DNA from 2 places in the Gilliamella sp. App2-1 genome. Region 2 is predicted to be linked to the other one. Evidence: riboswitches for the same ligand, from Rfam matches in the RefSeq annotation. Region 2 holds a riboswitch; the other holds the start of a gene.

Region 1 (9,289 bases), on a different contig from region 2:
TAATAGTAGAGGGCTATTTAACGTACCATTTGGGCGTTATAAGACAATTTATTTTCCTGAAAAAGAACTCTATTTTTTTGCAGAAAAAGCACAAAAAGCACAATTTATTTGCGCGCCTTATCACGAAGTCATGAATAAAGCGAAACAAAACTCGGTGATTTATTGTGATCCGCCCTATATATCTCCGAATGAATCAGCTGGATTTACGGCTTATTATTCAAATATTTTTGGATTTGAAGAGCATAAAAACTTGTCGAAATTGGCTGAAACCATAGCATATAAAAAAGATATACCGGTACTGGTATCTAATCATTATACTGATTACACCATGACCCTTTACAGTAAAGCGAGTCAACTTTATCGAGCAGAAATGCGACGTTCAATTAGCTGTGCTGGCAAAAGCCGAAAAAAAATCGATGAAATTTTAGCTTTATATAAAAAGTCATAAATAGATTTGAATATAAGGTGAGCTATTAGAGGTAGTAGAGGTAGGTTATGAAAGAATACATTATTGCTCCATCAATATTATCAGCTGATTTTGCTCGTCTTGGCGAAGATACCCAAAAAGTTGTCGATGCAGGTGCTGATGTTATTCATTTTGATGTTATGGATAACCATTTTGTACCTAATCTAACCATGGGTGCGATGTTTTGTAAAGCATTACGAGACTATGGCATAAAAGCACCTATTGACGTGCATTTAATGGTATCACCGGTTGAAGAACTCATCACCGCATTTGCCAAAGCAGGCGCAACCAACATATCAATCCACCCAGAAGCGACCGTTCATTTGGATCGGTCATTACAGTTAATTAAAGATCACGGCTGCACTGCAGGTATTGTATTTAATCCTGCAACACCGCTTGATTATTTAGATTATATTATTGACAAAATTGATATTATTTTATTAATGAGTGTTAATCCTGGTTTTGGAGGACAATCTTTTATACCTTCTACAATTAAGAAGTTACAACAAACCAAACAACGTATTATTGCATCTGGACGCGATATTCGTTTAGAAATTGATGGTGGCGTAAAAGTTGAAAATATAGCAGAAATTGCCAAAGCAGGTGCCGATATGTTTGTTGCAGGCTCCGCCATATTTAGCCAGCCTGATTATAAAACCGTCATTGATGCCATGCGTAAAGAGTTAGCAGGAGTGATACATGAATAAACTAGAAGATATTCAAGCAATCGCATTTGATTTAGATGGTACATTGGTTGATAGTGTGCCGGGGCTGGCACTAGCTACACAAAATATGTTGGCAGACTTGAATCTACCGACAATCAGCAATGAACAAGTCAAAAATTTTGTCGGTAATGGTATTGATATCATGCTCGAGCGAGTATTTAAAGCCATTCAAGTTGATCCATCAACTGAGCTACTGGCAAAAGCTAAAAATCTATTTAACCAGCATTATGATAAAGTTATTGATGCAGAAACGAAACTGTTTCCCAATGTTAAAGAAACCCTAAAAGTGCTTCATGATAATCATTATCCGCTGGCATTAGTGACCAATAAACCTGCACAATTTTTACCGGCCTTGCTGACTTCCTTAGGTATAAAAGAGTACTTTTCGTTAGTTCTTGGTGGTGGTGATGTGATTAAATTAAAACCACATCCAGCGCCGTTGTATCAAGTAATGGCTACATTTGGATTGTTTAGTGATCAGTTGCTTTTTGTTGGCGATTCTAAAAATGATATTACTGCCGCCCAAAATGCTAACTGTCCAACCGTTGCATTAAGCTATGGCTATAACTATGGCATCTCGATCGCTACCAGCAACCCTGATTTTTTATTAGATGATTTTAAAGACATATTAACATTATTACCTCAGCCAAAAGCTGATGCAAAAAAATAATTAGCATAAATTAGGAACAAATTATGAGTAAACCGATTGTATTTAGTGGCGCTCAGCCATCAGGAGAACTAACACTTGGCAACTACTTAGGTGCATTAAAAAATTGGGTGGCTCTGCAAGGCGAATATGATTGCGTTTATTGTATTGTCAATCAGCATGCGATTACCGTACGCCAAGATCCCAACAAATTACGTAAAGCTACATTAGATACACTCGCTCTGTATTTAGCTTGTGGCATCGATCCACAAAAAAGCACTATTTTTGTACAATCTCAAGTGCCTGCACATGCACAGCTGGGCTGGGCATTAAATTGTTACACCTATTTTGGTGAACTCAGCCGTATGACTCAATTTAAAGATAAATCATCTCGTCACTCCGAAAATATCAATGCGGGTTTATTTGATTACCCAGTCCTGATGGCTGCCGATATTTTGCTCTATCAAGCAAACTTAGTGCCTGTAGGCGATGATCAAAAACAACATCTTGAATTATCTCGTGATATCGCTATGCGGTTTAATGCGCTTTACGGTGATATATTTACTGTTCCAGAGCCATTTATTTCAAAAGTGGGCGCACGTGTTATGTCATTGCAAGAACCCACAAAGAAAATGTCTAAATCAGACGACAACCGCAATAACGTAATTGGCTTGCTCGAAAATCCTAAAGATATTGAGAAGAAAATCAAACGTGCAATGACCGATTCTGATGAGCCTCCAGTGGTACGTTATGATCTTAAAAATAAAGCAGGCGTTTCAAACCTACTTGATATTTTGACTGGCGTGACAGGTAAACCCATTACTGAGCTTGAAAAAGAGTTTGAAGGCAAAATGTATGGTCATCTCAAAACTGAAGTAGCAGCGCAAGTCATCGATATGCTGACCACTTTGCAAGCCAAGTATCATCAGTACCGAGATGACGAAAGTTATCTATTTGCCATCATGCAAGAAGGCGCAGAAAAAGCGTATTCAAAAGCCGAACCAACTTTGAAAAAAGTCTATGATGCAATCGGTTTTGTATAATTGCCAAATCAATAATTGATTGTGACTCAAAAATAAAACAGTATGCAATGGCTTTAATAGACTAAATAAATTGGCAACGATTAAAGCCATTTAACTATACGGGTTAGTTATGAAGATTATTATTCTTGGTGCAGGGCAAACCGGTAGTGCACTTGCTGAATATCTCGTTACCGAAAAACAAAACGATGTCACCGTAGTTGATGAAAATTATAATAAATTACAATCACTACAAGAACGTTTTGATTTACAGGTGATTTGTGGAAAATCATCCTATCCTCAGGTTTTAGAAAGTGCAGGTGCCGAATCGGCCGATATGCTTGTCGCGGTAACTAACTCTGACGAAGTCAACATGATGGCCTGCCAAATTGGGCATGTCATGTTTAACATTCCACAAAAAGTCGCACGCATTAGAGCTCCTGAATACAATGACGAAAATTATCCCTTTTTTAATAAAGATTGTATTAATATCGATCATATTATTGCCCCAGAAAACCTTATCACTAATCATATTAGTCAATTAGTCCAATATCCTGGTTCGTTACAATTTGCATCTTTTTATGACAATCGCGTCTGTTTGGTTGCTGTGACGGCCTATTACGGCGGTGCTTTAGTTGGGAGTGAACTATCTGGACTTAAAGAACACTTACCTCATGTTGAAGCTCGGGTTGTCGCAATTTATCGTAAAAATCGCTTTATACGTCCGCTAGGGTCAACCCTTATTGAAGCAGGAGATATGGTTTATTTCATTACACCGCCGGTTAATATTAAAGCGGTGACTAGTGAGCTACAACGTTTAGAAAAGCCCTATAAACGAATCATTATTAGCGGCGGTGGTGGTGTAGCTGTCACTTTAGCAAAGCGTTTAGAAAACGATTATCAAGTTAAATTAATCGAACGCAATGCCGAACGTGCCGAATTAATTGCTGAGCAACTTATTAATACAACGGTTCTGCATGGCGAATCATCGGATCAAGAATTACTCTCACAAGAGCAAGTTGAACTTACTGATCTGTTTATTGCTGTCACCAATGATGATGAATCCAATATCATGTCTTCTATGCTTGCAAAAAGGATGGGAGCAAAAAAAGTGATTGTGTTGATTCAACGCCAAGCCTACCTTGAATTGATTAATGACAGTGTGATTGATATTGCAATTTCACCACAACACGCCACAATTTCAGAACTGTTAAGCCATGTAAGGCAAACGGGCGTTGTTAAAGTCGTTTCATTAAGACAAGGTGAATCCGAGATTGTCGAAATTGCTGCCAATGGGAATAATGAAACATCACGACTCGTTGGCAAAAATATTAATGGTTTAAAATTACCTTCAGGCGCAACTATTGGAGCTGTAGTGCGAGGCGAAGATGTGATTATCGTTAATACTGATTTAACAATAGAAGACAATGATCATCTAATCATCTTTTTGCCAGATAGAAAAGCAATTACAGAGATTGAAAGATTATTACAATAGTTTTTTAAAAAATATAATGTAAATAAAAACACGTTCCCACAAATTTAATATAAAAACTGTCAGGAGGATTATTAATTTTTATTGAGACTTTTACGTCTGTTTTCTGGAGTTTGAATTTAAACTTTAGAAAACCTGCAACTACATAAGATTAGTTCGATATACATAATCATTTAAAAAAATTTAGATTTTAAACAAAGTTTGCCTTAAAGTGGGCTTTAAGCACAGAGCTTAAGCTGCAAAATTTTATTTGACTTTAATGGCTTATTTATTGAAAGGAATTAGTTACCATGTTACTCAATAATAATCAAAAATTAGGTCTATTTTGCCTCACGCTATTTTCCGTTTTTTTCATTATTTTAATGCAAGTTCATTTAATGCCAGCAGTAATTGCCGGTTTATTAACCTATACATTAACTCAAAAATTAGATGAGTTTTTATCACGAAAAATGATACGTTTTAGCCATCAATCAAAATTAGTTTCGGTACTAGTACTCACAACACTGATTATGAGTATTTTTATTGGTGGTTTTTGGTATTTATTTGCTTGGTTTGTTGATATGGCCAAGCACCCTACCGAAACATTAACAAATATGAAATTAGTAGTAAACAATGTAGTAAACAGTCTGCCGTCAAGCGTGACCCATTATTTACCTGATGATTTAGACGAAGTGAAATCAACTATAATGATTTACCTTAAAGATCACGTCTTTTATCTACAATCTATCATCAAAAAAGTATTTCATGATTTAGTCATATTAATTGTGGGAATGATTATTGGATTAATCTTAGGCTATAAAGAAAATCAACGTAGTAGCAATAATAATCAAATGACACAAAGAGCATTAACTAAAGCCTTAAAAACCAGTTTAAATCGATTAGTGGTGGTATTCCAATATGTAGCGATGTCCCAAGTTGTGATTGCATTATTTAATACTATCATGACTGCCATTTTGCTATTTATTATTTTGCCTGTATTTGGCATTCATTTACCGTTTAGTAAAAGTTTAGTGTTAGCCACATTTGTTTTTGGTCTTATTCCAATTATTGGAAATTTGATTGTTAATGGATTAATCTTTTTTGTTGCATTTACCGTATCATTTACCGTCGCAATGGTGATTATTGTTTATTTAATCTTAATTCATAAAATGGAATATGTACTTAATGCAAAAATAGTCGGGACAAAAATTCATGCTGGTATCTGTGAATTGTTAATTTCGATGCTATTTTTAGAGACCCTTTTTGGTGTCATTGGTTTAATTTTTGCGCCTATTTTTTATGCATTTATTAAATTATCATTAAAAGAACTACGAATCATTTAAAGTTAATAATAATAAAAATTGGCAAAAATCAATAATGATTTGTTTGAATAAATATTTAAATTGGAAATATTGTTTCTTATGTCACTAAAGCTAAAAATGCCTGTACCAAGTTTATTTTTGCTGGTATCTATAATGAATTCGTTAATTGTTCTTTAAATGGTGTAATGCAGGAAATAATGGTACCTCAATACTCTGTGGAGAAAATATGCATGGCTTAAAACTACCTACAGGCTTTTCAGGTTGTAGCGAATAGCGAAGATACGATTATCGTTAATACTAATTTAACGATAGAAGACCATGATCATCTAATTCTCTTCTTGCCAGATAGAATGGCAATTACGAGTATTGAAAGATTATTACAATAACTTGTTAAAAACCGATAGTCAGTTCATAATAACTACACAATTTTGACTCGGGGTGTTTTTTGTTTAAACAAAAAACTGAGATTTTACCCGTTGAACCTGATCTGGATTATGCCAGCGTAGGGAAGTCTAAGCTATAAAGTCACTAAATTGGCCAATTCTTCCTAACGTATATAAAATATAAGGAGGGAAGAAATATGCCAGCAGTCAAATCATTTCACACCACGCAAGCAATCGCTTTTATCCATCACATTAAACAACAACGCCCACTCGTGCATTGCATAACTAATGATGTAGTCCAAAATTTTACCGCCAATGTACTACTTGCTATTGGTGCATCACCCGCAATGGTGATTGCCGAGCAAGAAGTTGCGGCATTTGTTACCATTGCCGATAGTTTACTGATTAATATTGGCACCATTCACAGCAGCATAGCCTCAAGTATGTTATTAGCAGCAGCTAAAGCTCAGCAAACACAAACCCCATGGGTACTCGATCCTGTCGCTGTAGGACCTGCACTTAATTACCGTACTGAAATTGCATATCAATTATTATCATTAAAACCAACAGTAATTCGTGGTAATGCCTCAGAAATATTAGCGCTAAATGGTCAAAACTCATCGGCAAAAGGACCTGACGGTCAAGACTCAACCCAATCAGCTTTAAACGCCGCCCAAGAGCTTGCGCAAAAATATCAAACAATTGTTGCAATGACAGGTGATATCGACTATATCACTAACGGTAACAATGTATATAGCATAACAGGAGGCGATATTGCTTTAACTAAAGTGACGGGAACGGGATGTTCGTTATCCGCCATGGTAGCAGCCTTTATAGCCAATTCACCTGACCCTTTATTCGCTACTGCCTCAGCATGTTTTATGATGAAAAAGGCCGCTGAACTTGCCAATAAACAGCAAGGATTAGGCACCTTTATGGTATCTCTATTAGATCAACTCTCGCTATTTAACTCCTCGCTTTAATAAGGGTATCAAATGAAAAAACAATTGGATTTAACCCTTTATTTAGTGCTCGAACCACTACTTTGCGGTGGTATTAGTGGTATGGTCAATACAACTAAAATTGCTGTCAAAAATGGCGTAACTGCTATACAGTTAAGATCAGAAAAAGAACTGGCAGGTAAAGATTGGTATCAAGCAGCATTAGCATTGAAAGAAACGCTAAGTGATACACCTGTCCCGCTATTTATAAATGATCACGTGGATATTGCTTTAGCAATTAATGCCGATGGCGTACATATTGGACAAAGTGATTTACCTGCCGATGTCACTCGCCAACTCATTGGCAAAGATAAATGGTTAGGGTTTTCAGTATCCAATCGCCAACAACTTGATACCACGCCTTGGCAGCTGGTTGATTATATTGGTATTGGTCCTATCTTTCCAACCACAACCAAAAAAGATGTAACAGTAGCACTGGGAACCGAACAGTTAACCAAGTTAGTAGAACTAAAGCAGCGCCCTGCTGTTGCCATTGGTGGTATTGATGAAAACAATGTAACTAATATTATCCAAACAGGCATTGACGGTGTTGCAGTGGTTTCGGCTATTTGTGGCAAAAAAGATATTCAACAAGCAACGTTATCGCTTATTAACAAAATCAAGCAAGCTAAATAGGAAATACTATCATGACAACAATTACATTAACCATTGCTGGATCTGATCCTAGCGGTGGAGCAGGTATTCAAGCCGATTTAAAAACCTTTTCTGCACTTGGTGCATATGGTATGTCAGTTATTACCGCCCTAACGGCACAAAGTACACAAGGAGTTGATGCGGTATTAGCGATCCCGCCCGAATTTATTGAAGCCCAATTTAATACGCTTTATCAAGATATTCAAATTGATAGCGTAAAAATAGGAATGCTCATGAATAAAGAGATAGTCACAACCGTCCACCATCTGCTAAAAAGCAACCCAATCCCGATCATCATCTTAGACACCGTCATGGTCGCCAAAGGGGGATATTCGCTCCTAAAACCTGACGCCATCACAGCCATTCGTGAACTTTTACTCCCCCTAGCAACCATCATCACTCCCAATCTACCAGAAGCCGCCGCGCTACTTGATTGTGATGAAGCAAAAACCGAAGATGATATGCAAAAACAAGGGTGTGAATTACTTAAACTAGGTTGCAAAGCGGTCTTAATGAAAGGCGGGCACTTGCTAAGCCATGAAAGTCCAGATTATTTGATAACTCAAGATAGCATCATAAGAATGACCTTTCCGCGAATTCAAACTAAAAATACCCACGGAACGGGCTGCACACTTTCTGCCGCAATTTCAGCATTAGTACCCAAATATAACAACTTAGAAGAGGCCATAAAACAGGCTAAAAACTATTTGCAAGGTGCCATTAGCCATGCCGATGATTTAACTATTGGCAAAGGTGATGGCCCTACACACCATTTTTATCACTGGTGGTAATAAGTCAGCAGTGATCAATGTTTTATCACACAATTTAGCTAAAAAATATCCATAAACAAATTGATTTTATCAAATTTTTAATTAACTCTTATAGAGTTTAAAGTTATTCTTTGGAAAACCGATAACCAAATAAAGTGAAATCGACAAACAGAATGTTTGTCGACACAGTACTTTTCAGAGATAAATGCAAAAAATCTTATCAAAAACCACTTAACTTAATAAGAAACACCAACGAACTGGAAGCCAGCTTCAGCAATCGCCGTAATAACGGCTTCTTGAGAAATAGTGCTATTTTCGATATCAACCTCGTGCTTAGCTATATCAACTGTCACTTTTGCCTTTGGATCAATATCATTGATTGCTTTAGTTATCGTTTTAACACAATGTTGACAACTTATATTATCTACTATTAATTTCATAAAAAACCTCTTTATCATCAATATTAATGTCATCTTTAATAAATCAAAAAATAAAAGGGCTGAGTTATAACCTATTTTATCTAAGTCAAATCATTGTTTAATCACTTATATCATTAAGTTTAACTATTCATTTCAATTTAATAGTCTTAATTAAAATTTACATAAATTATGCATTAATTTTATATATTTTTTTCAAAAAAATGATAATATTTACATCTTTTTTTATACTTATAATAAATTATCATGAACAAGAAAATAAAATATATTGTGTTGCTAACTTGTAGCTTAACCCTTGTTGGCTGTTCGGAGTCTAGTTCTATCGAACGTTGGATTGACAATCCAACAGCTAATGAAATAAAAGTAATCATTGATGGTGATGAGTTAACCATCCC
Region 2 (9,289 bases):
CCTTATCGATTAAAAATTGCAGAAATTCTAACCAAAATATTTTTAATAGCAAGGACTATAATTGATAAAATATATAAATAAATGAAATGGTTAAAGTATTATTTTTTAGATTTTCTACTGCAAAAAAAAAGCGTTCAATAAATACAAATTACCCATAAAATAAAAAATTAAATGATAACTTATTATTTAATCATAATAATTGAACGTCACAAAAATGAGATTATTCGTGATACCAAGCGTATACTGTGCTAATCAATTATTCTGAAATATAGGGCAGTTAACATGAGCCAATTAAATATCGTTGCCACAATCGCCGTTAAACCAGAATTTTATGATGCATTTCAATCGATATTGAAACGATTAGTCACAGGTAGCAGGGCCGAAACAGGTTGTGTGCGCTATGAACTTAATCAAAGTATTGATAACCCCAATATCTTTATTGTGATCGAAACATGGGCTTCGCAGCAGGCGATTGATTTTCACAATGCAACGCCTCATTTTGTCGAATTTGCCAACTTTGCTAAAGATTATGTTGATGGATTAGAGATTAATATAGTTAAACAAATCATGTAACTTAAAAGTACAAAATATTAAGTATATTAGCAAAACTGCCACCCATGCATTCACATCGGTGGCAATTTACTTACATTTTATCAACTGTCTTAATACCTAACATATCAAGACCAATTTTCAGTGTTTTTGCTGTTAAACAAGCCAATTTCAAGCGACTTTGTTTTAAGCTCTCGCTGTCGGCCGTTAAAATAGGGCAGTTCTCATAAAAACTTGAAAATAGCGTCGCAATTTCATAAAGATAAGCACAAAGTACATGCGGCGTACCGTCCCTTGCTACGGTTGAAATTGTATCGTCAAATTGAATTAAACGTGTTGCTAAGGCACGCTCTTTATCGGTTTCTAAACGAATATTACCTGTTAAGCTCGCTTCGGTAATATTCGATTTTTTAAATATCGATAACACTCGGGTATAAGCATATTGTAAATAAGGTGCGGTATTGCCTTCAAATGACAACATATTATCCCAATCAAAAACATAATCGGTGGTACGATTTTTAGAAAGATCGGCATATTTAACTGCACCAATAGCCACTGCATCGACGATTTCGGCAAGCTCGCTTTCAGTTAAGTCAGGATTTTTGCTACGAATTAATGTTGTCGCACGTTCACAAGCTTCATCGAGCAAATCATTTAATTTAACGGTATCGCCAGAACGTGTTTTAAATGGTTTACCGTCTTTACCTAGCATCATACCAAACATATGGTGCTCAAGTTTTAATGATTCTGGCACATACTTGGCTTTATGAACAATAGCCCAAACTTGTTCTAAATGTTGATGTTGGCGGGAATCAGTATAATAAAGAATACGATCGGCATGTAATGTTTCGTAACGGTATTTAGCACAAGCAATATCGGTTGTGGCATAAAGATAGCCACCATCCCGTTTTTGGATGATAACCCCCATCGGTTCGCCTTCTTTGTTTTTATACTCATCTAAAAACACAACAATCGCGCCTTCGCTTTCAACGGCAAGTCCTTTCTGTTTTAAATCGGCAACGATACCCGGTAGCATACTGTTATAGATGCTTTCGCCCATGGTGTCTTCAACGGTTAAGGTGACATTTAAACGTTTATAAGTGGCAATATTTTGCGTCATGGTAATATCAACTAGCTTACGCCACATATCGCGACAATATTCATCGCCACCTTGTAATTTCACTACATAATTACGAGCTTTTTCGGCAAAAATTTCGTCTTCGTCATAATGTTTTTTAGCGGCGCGATAGAATGACTCTAAATCTGAAAGATCCATATCATTGGCATGTTCATTTTGCATCTTTTCAAGATACGCAATTAACATTCCAAATTGCGTTCCCCAATCACCAACATGATTAGCACGAATAACATTATGACCTAAAAACGATAAAACGCGAACGCTAGCATCACCAATAATGGTTGAACGCAAGTGCCCGACATGCATCTCTTTGGCGACATTAGGCGCTGAATAATCAACCACAATGGTTTGTGGTTTCGCGGGCAAAGTGATATTAAGTTTATCGCTGTTTAAAGCAATTTCATTTTGCTCAGCAATCCAGCTATTTTTTAAAAAGATATTGATAAAGCCTGGGCCGGCAATTTCCACTTTTTCGGCGATATCATCGATATCTAAATGTTGCAAAACAGCTTGGGCAAGTTCTCGAGGTGGCATACCTAGTTTTTTGGCAACAGCCATAATGCCATTGGCTTGGTAATCACCAAATTGTGCTTTGTTTGATTGCTTAATTAAAGCGTCACAGTTTTTATCAGCACCCGCCATAATCATGGCTTGCGAAACACGTTGCGTTAATAATTGTTGAATATTCACACTAAACCTAACCGATTATAATAAAATGCCCAATATAATACCGGCAAAGTGACGAATTGTCACTGATCGTAATAAGAGGGCGGATTTTTTATTAAAAAAATATAAAAAATTAAGTATAATCGATACACTACTTGAAACGTTTTGACAAAATGCCAAGTTTTAGTTAGAAGTCAAAACGCCTCACCATCTTATAAATGTTTGATTTCACCCAAAAACATTAACGTAAAAAACTTTAATTAAATCAATGTGTTTTCTGAATTTTTTATGGAAAAATGTACTAATTTTTTGTGGCAGCAAAGGTTATTGTAGTGGTTATACTATGTCAGAATGCGCCGATAACTGAGTGAGGTTAGCACGCCAAATAAGTGATGTTTGTCAAAAACGAATCGTAGCTGATATGTCAGAACCAAGCACTGGTGTAGGGTTAAGTTTTGGTAGGTTAGTTTGGTTTGTTTTTGCACATTTAGAGTAGTCAATAGATTTTTGTTTTAAATAAAAATATTAATAAAATTAAATTATTGAATAATTTTTTTTAGTTATAGCGGCTCTTTATTCTTTTTCGTTGTTTACAATTTTAACACTAACCACTACACTAACCCGTGTTCTCAACGGGGTGCCTAGATGGGCTGAGAATGTTAGATAGGCTAACATAACCCGTCGAACCTGAACTGGATCATGCCAGCGGAGGGATTTGAGTTATTGTACTTGCTCAAACCTTTTGTCTTTTATTGCTGTTTTGGAGGCAAAATGTTTTGTAAAAAATTGTTATTATCTTTGGTATTTTCTATCCCTTTCATTGCAAACGCTGCCAACGTAAAACCTACCTTAACTGTTTATAGTTACAATTCCTTTATTTCAGAGTGGGGACCAGGGCAGGCGATTGAAAAGGGTTTTGAAGCGCAGTGTGGCTGTCAACTCGAGATTGTTACATTAGGGGATGGAGTATCGGTTTTAAATCGAATTCGTCTTGAAGGTGATAAAACTAATGCCGATGTAATCTTAGGGTTAGACAATAATCTTATAGAACAAGCCAAACAGGCGGATATTGTTATTCCTCATCAAATCAGTAAACCCGATAATTTAAATACTGACTGGTGGGATAGTGATTTTATGCCTTATGATTTTGGCTATTTTGCTTTTATTTATGATCAACAAAAAATTGGTAATCCACCACGCAGCATGCATGAGTTAGTTGATAATAAAGCCAACTGGAAAATTATTTATCAAGACCCAAGAACCAGCACTCCCGGCTTAGGTTTATTATTTTGGGTGAAGAAGATATACGGCGATGATACCGCATCTGCATGGCAAAAAATAGCTAAAAATACCGTAACAGTGACCAAAGGTTGGAGCGAAGCTTATGGTCTATTTTTAAAAGGTGAAGCCGATTTAGTGCTTAGCTATAGTACTTCACCTGTTGCGCATATTATGAATGATAATGATCATCGTTATGCCGCGGCTATTTTTGATGAAGGCCATTACCGTCAAGTCGAAGTTGTGGGAATTACTAAATTTAGTCAACAACCAGAACTTGCGCGTTCATTTTTGCGATATTTATTAACTCCTGATGTACAGCGTCAATTAGCTGAAAAAAATTTCATGTATCCAATTGTTAATACTTCATTACCCGAAGCTTTTCAGGAAATTAAGCCAGTCAATAAAGCGCTTGAGTTTGATGCCAAGCAAGTTGAACAGAATCAAAAGATGTGGGTACGTGAATGGAAATCCACCATTAGTAAGTAGTTTTATTCAGTACCATGTTGAAATTAAGAACACTACTGCCAGGTATTAGCGCTGCAAGCTTGATCTTAACCGTCTTAGGTACAGCCCTATTTGTGCTTTGCTTGGCTGCTATTAAGTCTAATAATTTAACAGTCTGTTTTGATAGTTATTTATTGCATGTTGTTTGGATAACTATATTTCAAGCAACACTATCGACATTGTTATCTATTTTATTAGCAATATTAATGGCCAAAGCCCTATCGATGGTTGATTTTCTAGGGAAAAGGTTATTGCTACGCATTATGCCTATTACCTTTATATTACCTGCACTGGTGGTAGTAACGGGACTGTTGTCTGTTTATGGGCAACAGGGCTTATTGGCGTGCTTTTTTGATTATTTGGGTTTTCCATTTGTGAAATCTATTTATGGATTAGAAGGTATTTTACTTGCGCATGTGTTTCTTAATTTTCCGTATGCTTGTTGCTTATTTTATCAAACTTTAAATAGGGTGTCAGTTGAGCACAAACAACTAGCTGCACAATTAAATTTTTCGAGTTTTAGTTATTTTAAATGGGTGGAATGGCCTCTATTGCGTCGACAATTGTTCCCTATGGCGGCGCTTATCTTTATGCTTTGTTTTTCTAGCTTTGCTGTTGCGTTAGCACTTGGCGGAGGGCCTAAATATACCACACTTGAAGTGGCTATTTATCAATCTATTCGTGATTTTGATCTGATACAAGCCGTGCTTTTAGCGTGTTTACAGTTGGTTTTTTGTGTTAGTTTTATGAGGTTGATGCAAAAATTTAATTATAACTATAAATTTAATCCGCACGATGTTAGGCAAAATTATCGTTTGCCTGTTTCGTTTAACTTAGTTTTGTCAAGTTTAGTCATTATTGTTATTGGTGGCTTATTTATTTTACTTCCCATCATAACCATACTTATAAATGGCATTTGTTTTTTTCAGTGGTCGTTTCTAACGTTGGCTTTTCAACATGCAGTTATGTTTTCATTGCTAATTGCTGTGGGATCAGCCATTATCGCTATGTTGCTTGCTTTATTATTACTTTATACAAATAGTCGCTTATTGATTAATCGGCAAATAAATTGGAGCAATCGGTTAATGTTAGTTGGTTCGCTGATTTTAATTATTCCAAGCATGGTGCTGGCGTGTGGCCTGTTTTTATTGTTATTTCCCTATGCTTATAATCCCATCTTTGTTTGCACCTTAATGATGCTTTGTAACGGTTTAATGGCATTACCGTTCATATTAAAAAATCTTGCAGCGCCAATGTATGATGTTACTTCCCGCTATTGGGATTTAAGTCAGTCACTTAACATTAATGGTTTTTTACATTTTTATTTAATTGAATATAAAGCACTAAAGAAGTTAATTATCCAGAACTTTGCTTTTTCAGCAATATTATCATTGGGTGATTTTGGTATTATTGCGTTATTTGGTGGACAGTCAGTTACTACGTTACCTTATTATTTATATGAGCAAATATCCCATTATCACTATCAAGAAAGCACCGTAACGGCTGCATTATTGTTAATATTATCTTTTAGTTTATTGGTTGTAATAGATTATGATCGAACTGAATCAAATTAATTATCAATATGATAATTTTAAAATGCATTTTGATATCAAAATCCCAGCAAAAGAAAAGGCCGTTATTGTTGGGCCAAGTGGTGCAGGTAAAAGCTCATTATTAAGCTTGATTGCTGGGTTTATTTTTCCAAACTCTGGGCAAATTTTACTTAATCATCAAAATATGACTCACACTTTGCCAGGAAAACGCCCAGTGTCGATTTTATTCCAAAGTAATAATTTATTTGGTCATTTAACTGTTGAGCAAAATATTGGTTTAGGCATAAGGCCTTGTTTAAAATTAAATGCATCTGAACAGCAAACAATAAATGATATGCTGGCTAAAGTTGGTTTAATTGGTTTTAATGATCGTTATCCCGATCAGCTTTCAGGTGGACAGCGTCAACGTGTTGCATTAGCTCGCTGTTTAATTCAACGCCGACCTATTTTATTATTAGATGAGCCATTTTCAGCGCTCGATCAGGCATTAAGGTTTGAGATGTTAGCGTTAGTTGATCAAGTCTGTAATGAGTTTGATTTGACATTAATGATGGTCTCACACTATCTTGATGATTCGCTCAGTTACTTTTCTCGTTGTTTAGTGGTGAATCATGGGCAGATTGTTTTTAATGGCTTGCCAACGCAACTAAACCAGTCTGAAAATAAGCACATTGCAAAGATGTTGGGCTTTAATTTTTAATAAAAAGTAAGATTTAAACGTTACATAAAGATTTTTATCTATTAATCTGTTTATCTATTATTTCTTTAAAACTCATGGTGAAGTAAGCAAATTATGATTTTATTTATATAAATGTTTGCTGTTAGTTAGCAATTGATATATTAGTTTTTAAATTCAATGGTTAAATATTAAGGTTTTATTAATGTGTTTAGCGTATATTGGGCTTAATTACCAATAACAACACCGATTAATATCCATGCAAAATACAAAAGCAAGCCGTAAGTTTAGCTGGTTAACCCTTATTTTTGATATCTTATTTTTCTAGTGCATTATAGCTGTATATTTTTCTTTCTGGGTATTCCAATGCAATCGGATTGCGTGATTCTATTATCTATAGTTTGATTTGGCTTATCCCTATTTTAATCTTTCCTCACTGTACGCGAAAGATTGCGTCTATTTTGGGGCTGATTATCGGCATTTTTTCTTTGATTTCTGTCGGTTATTTTACTATTTATCGACAAGAATTTTCACAAAGTGTGTTTTTTGTTATAGCAGAATCAAATTTTAGTGAATCAAGTGAGTTTGTTCAGCAGTATTTGAGTATTAAGTTAGTTGCGGTACTGATTATTTATGGTTTGGTGGTGATTTATCTTTGGACCAAAGTTAGACCTGTTTTTGTTAAGATTTCCACTAAATGGATTGCATCGCTGTTAATAGCCACTTATGCCATAATGCCTATGTTTGTTAGTATAACAATAAAAAATCCTCCATTGAAAAAGCTGTAGCTCACTTGTTAACACGCATGGAAACGACGGTGCCATGGCAACTTATTAATAGTTATTTGGCGTATCGCACTCAACTTGGCAATATGGAAGATATCTTGAATCATTTGGACACTTTACCTCCCGTTGAGAATTTCACCGATGCGAACGGTAACGCACCAAGAACGTTAGTGTTAGTTATTGGCGAATCAACAACGCGTAATAGAATGAGTATTTGTGGGTATAGTCGAAATACTACACCAAAAATTGAACAATTTAAAAAAAGATAAAGCGAATTTTGTTGTATTTAACGATGTGGTTTCATCAAGACCGTATACTACCGACATTTTACAACAAGTGTTAACTTTTGCTGATGAGCAACAGCCTGATTTATACCTTAAAACTCCTTCATTAATACATATTATGAAACAGGCAGGATATAAAACGTTTTGGATCACCAATCAACAAACCATGACCAAGCGTAATACTATGTTGACTGTTTTCTAAACAAACCAATGATCAGTTTTATATGAATAACGATCGAAATCAAAGTGCCAGACAATATGACGAATCGGTTTTTGAGCCATTCAAAAAAGTGTTATCCGATAACGCTGAAAAAAGTTTATTGTTATTCATCTGCTTGGTACACACATGAAATATGCGCTTCGCTATCCCAAAAGTAATGAATATGACCGTTTTAAAGATAAGACAAGTATTCCATATCTTCTCGATGACGATAATGTAGATATATATAATAGTTATGATAATGCAATAAGTTATAACGATTATGTCACAACAACACTGTTTAATATTTTCAAAAACAGTAAAGAAAATGGTTTTATGTTATATTTTTCAGATCATGGTGAAGATGTTTATCAAACGTCACCACACGATGTGTTAGGGCGCAATGAGAAGGCACCGACTTAAACTATGTATACTGTGCCATTTATGCTTTGGCAATCACCAACGTGGGTGGCAACGCATCCTAATAACTCTCTAGCCTATGTAAATCGAAAATTTAGTACACAAGATTTGATTCATACTTGGTCTGATTTAGCTGGATTAAGTTATCACTTATATATCTCTGAAAAAAGTGTTGTTAATCCTCATTTTCATGAATCGACTCGTTGGATTGGCGATTCTTATGATAAAAACGGATTAATTGATTTGGATAAATTAACTAAGTAAGCAGTACTGGTTGTTTACACAACTATTTAAGTTATGATATTGTATATTTATACAGTTGTGTTTTAAATATTGTGAAACCATCTATGCGAAAAATTATTCATGTTGATATGGATTGTTTTTACGCCGCCGTTGAAATGAGAGACAATCCCCGTTATCGCAATATGCCTATTGCGGTAGGGGGAGATCCTCGTAAGCGTGGCGTGGTTGCGACTGCCAATTATTTAGCTCGTCAGTATGGTATACACAGTGCTATGTCAATGGCACAAGCTATTAAACTGTGCCCCAATCTTAAAATTATACCGGGTAGGCATGCGGTTTACAAAGAAGTGTCCAAACAGATCCACCAAATTTTTAGGCGATATACTGAATCTATTGAGGCATTATCACTCGACGAGGCTTACCTTGATGTGACTGATTGTAAGCTTTGTTATGGTTCGGCAACCTTAATCGCTCAAGATATTCGCCAAGCTATTTACAACGAACTTGAATTAACGGCATCAGCAGGTGTTGCTCCACTTAAGTTTCTTGCCAAGATAGCTTCAGACATGAACAAACCTAATGGTCAATATGTGATAACCCCCGATGAAGTTGATAGCTTTATTGAGCGGCTTCCTCTAAAAAAAATTCCGGGAGTGGGTAAAGTCACTGAAAAAAAGCTAGCACAATTAGGACTCTTTACCTGTAACGATGTCGTTAATTTTGATGTCACTAAATTACTCAACCAATTCGGTAAATTTGGGCGAATATTGCATGAACGATGTCAAGGTATTGATGATCGTGAAGTGTGTAATGACAGGCAACGTAAATCAGTTGGGGTTGAGCGCACTTTAACTGACGATATTCATAGTTGGGAAGAGTGTTTATTGCAGTTCGACCCTTTATTTGAAGAGATAGAAAAACGATTAAGTAAAGTGCGTGCTGACTTGTCGATCGCTCGGCAAGGCGTCAAATTTAAGTTTGACGATTTTCA

What was found. A riboswitch is a leader RNA that binds a small molecule or an ion and turns the genes downstream of it on or off. The one in region 2 is predicted to bind thiamine pyrophosphate.
Region 1: linked by a shared signal. The riboswitch ahead of thiM (hydroxyethylthiazole kinase) and the one ahead of thiB (thiamine ABC transporter substrate binding subunit) in region 2 are both predicted to bind thiamine pyrophosphate.

Annotation. Positions count from the first base shown of each region.
Region 1 covers NZ_LZGR01000017.1:21,228-30,516, forward strand. Annotated here, with positions in the region: gene A9G22_RS02010 (Dam family site-specific DNA-(adenine-N6)-methyltransferase) at 1-448, shown strand, start outside; gene rpe (ribulose-phosphate 3-epimerase) at 496-1,173, shown strand; gene A9G22_RS02020 (phosphoglycolate phosphatase) at 1,166-1,861, shown strand; gene trpS (tryptophan--tRNA ligase) at 1,885-2,880, shown strand; gene trkA (Trk system potassium transporter TrkA) at 2,990-4,351, shown strand; gene A9G22_RS02035 (AI-2E family transporter) at 4,639-5,670, shown strand; TPP riboswitch at 6,074-6,175, shown strand; gene thiM (hydroxyethylthiazole kinase) at 6,230-7,015, shown strand; gene thiE (thiamine phosphate synthase) at 7,028-7,669, shown strand; gene thiD (bifunctional hydroxymethylpyrimidine kinase/phosphomethylpyrimidine kinase) at 7,681-8,478, shown strand; gene A9G22_RS02055 (heavy-metal-associated domain-containing protein) at 8,694-8,897, opposite strand; gene A9G22_RS02060 (hypothetical protein) at 9,141-9,289, shown strand, end outside.
Region 2 covers NZ_LZGR01000012.1:48,655-57,943, forward strand. Annotated here, with positions in the region: gene A9G22_RS01085 (putative quinol monooxygenase) at 283-573, shown strand; gene argS (arginine--tRNA ligase) at 644-2,377, opposite strand; TPP riboswitch at 2,977-3,085, shown strand; gene thiB (thiamine ABC transporter substrate binding subunit) at 3,125-4,120, shown strand; gene thiP (thiamine/thiamine pyrophosphate ABC transporter permease) at 4,135-5,712, shown strand; gene thiQ (thiamine ABC transporter ATP-binding protein ThiQ) at 5,690-6,391, shown strand; gene A9G22_RS11470 (phosphoethanolamine transferase CptA) at 6,745-7,155, shown strand; gene A9G22_RS11475 (phosphoethanolamine transferase CptA) at 7,185-7,421, shown strand; partial or broken gene A9G22_RS11695 (sulfatase-like hydrolase/transferase) at 7,447-8,058, shown strand; gene A9G22_RS11490 (phosphoethanolamine transferase CptA) at 8,062-8,319, shown strand; gene dinB (DNA polymerase IV) at 8,403-9,289, shown strand, end outside.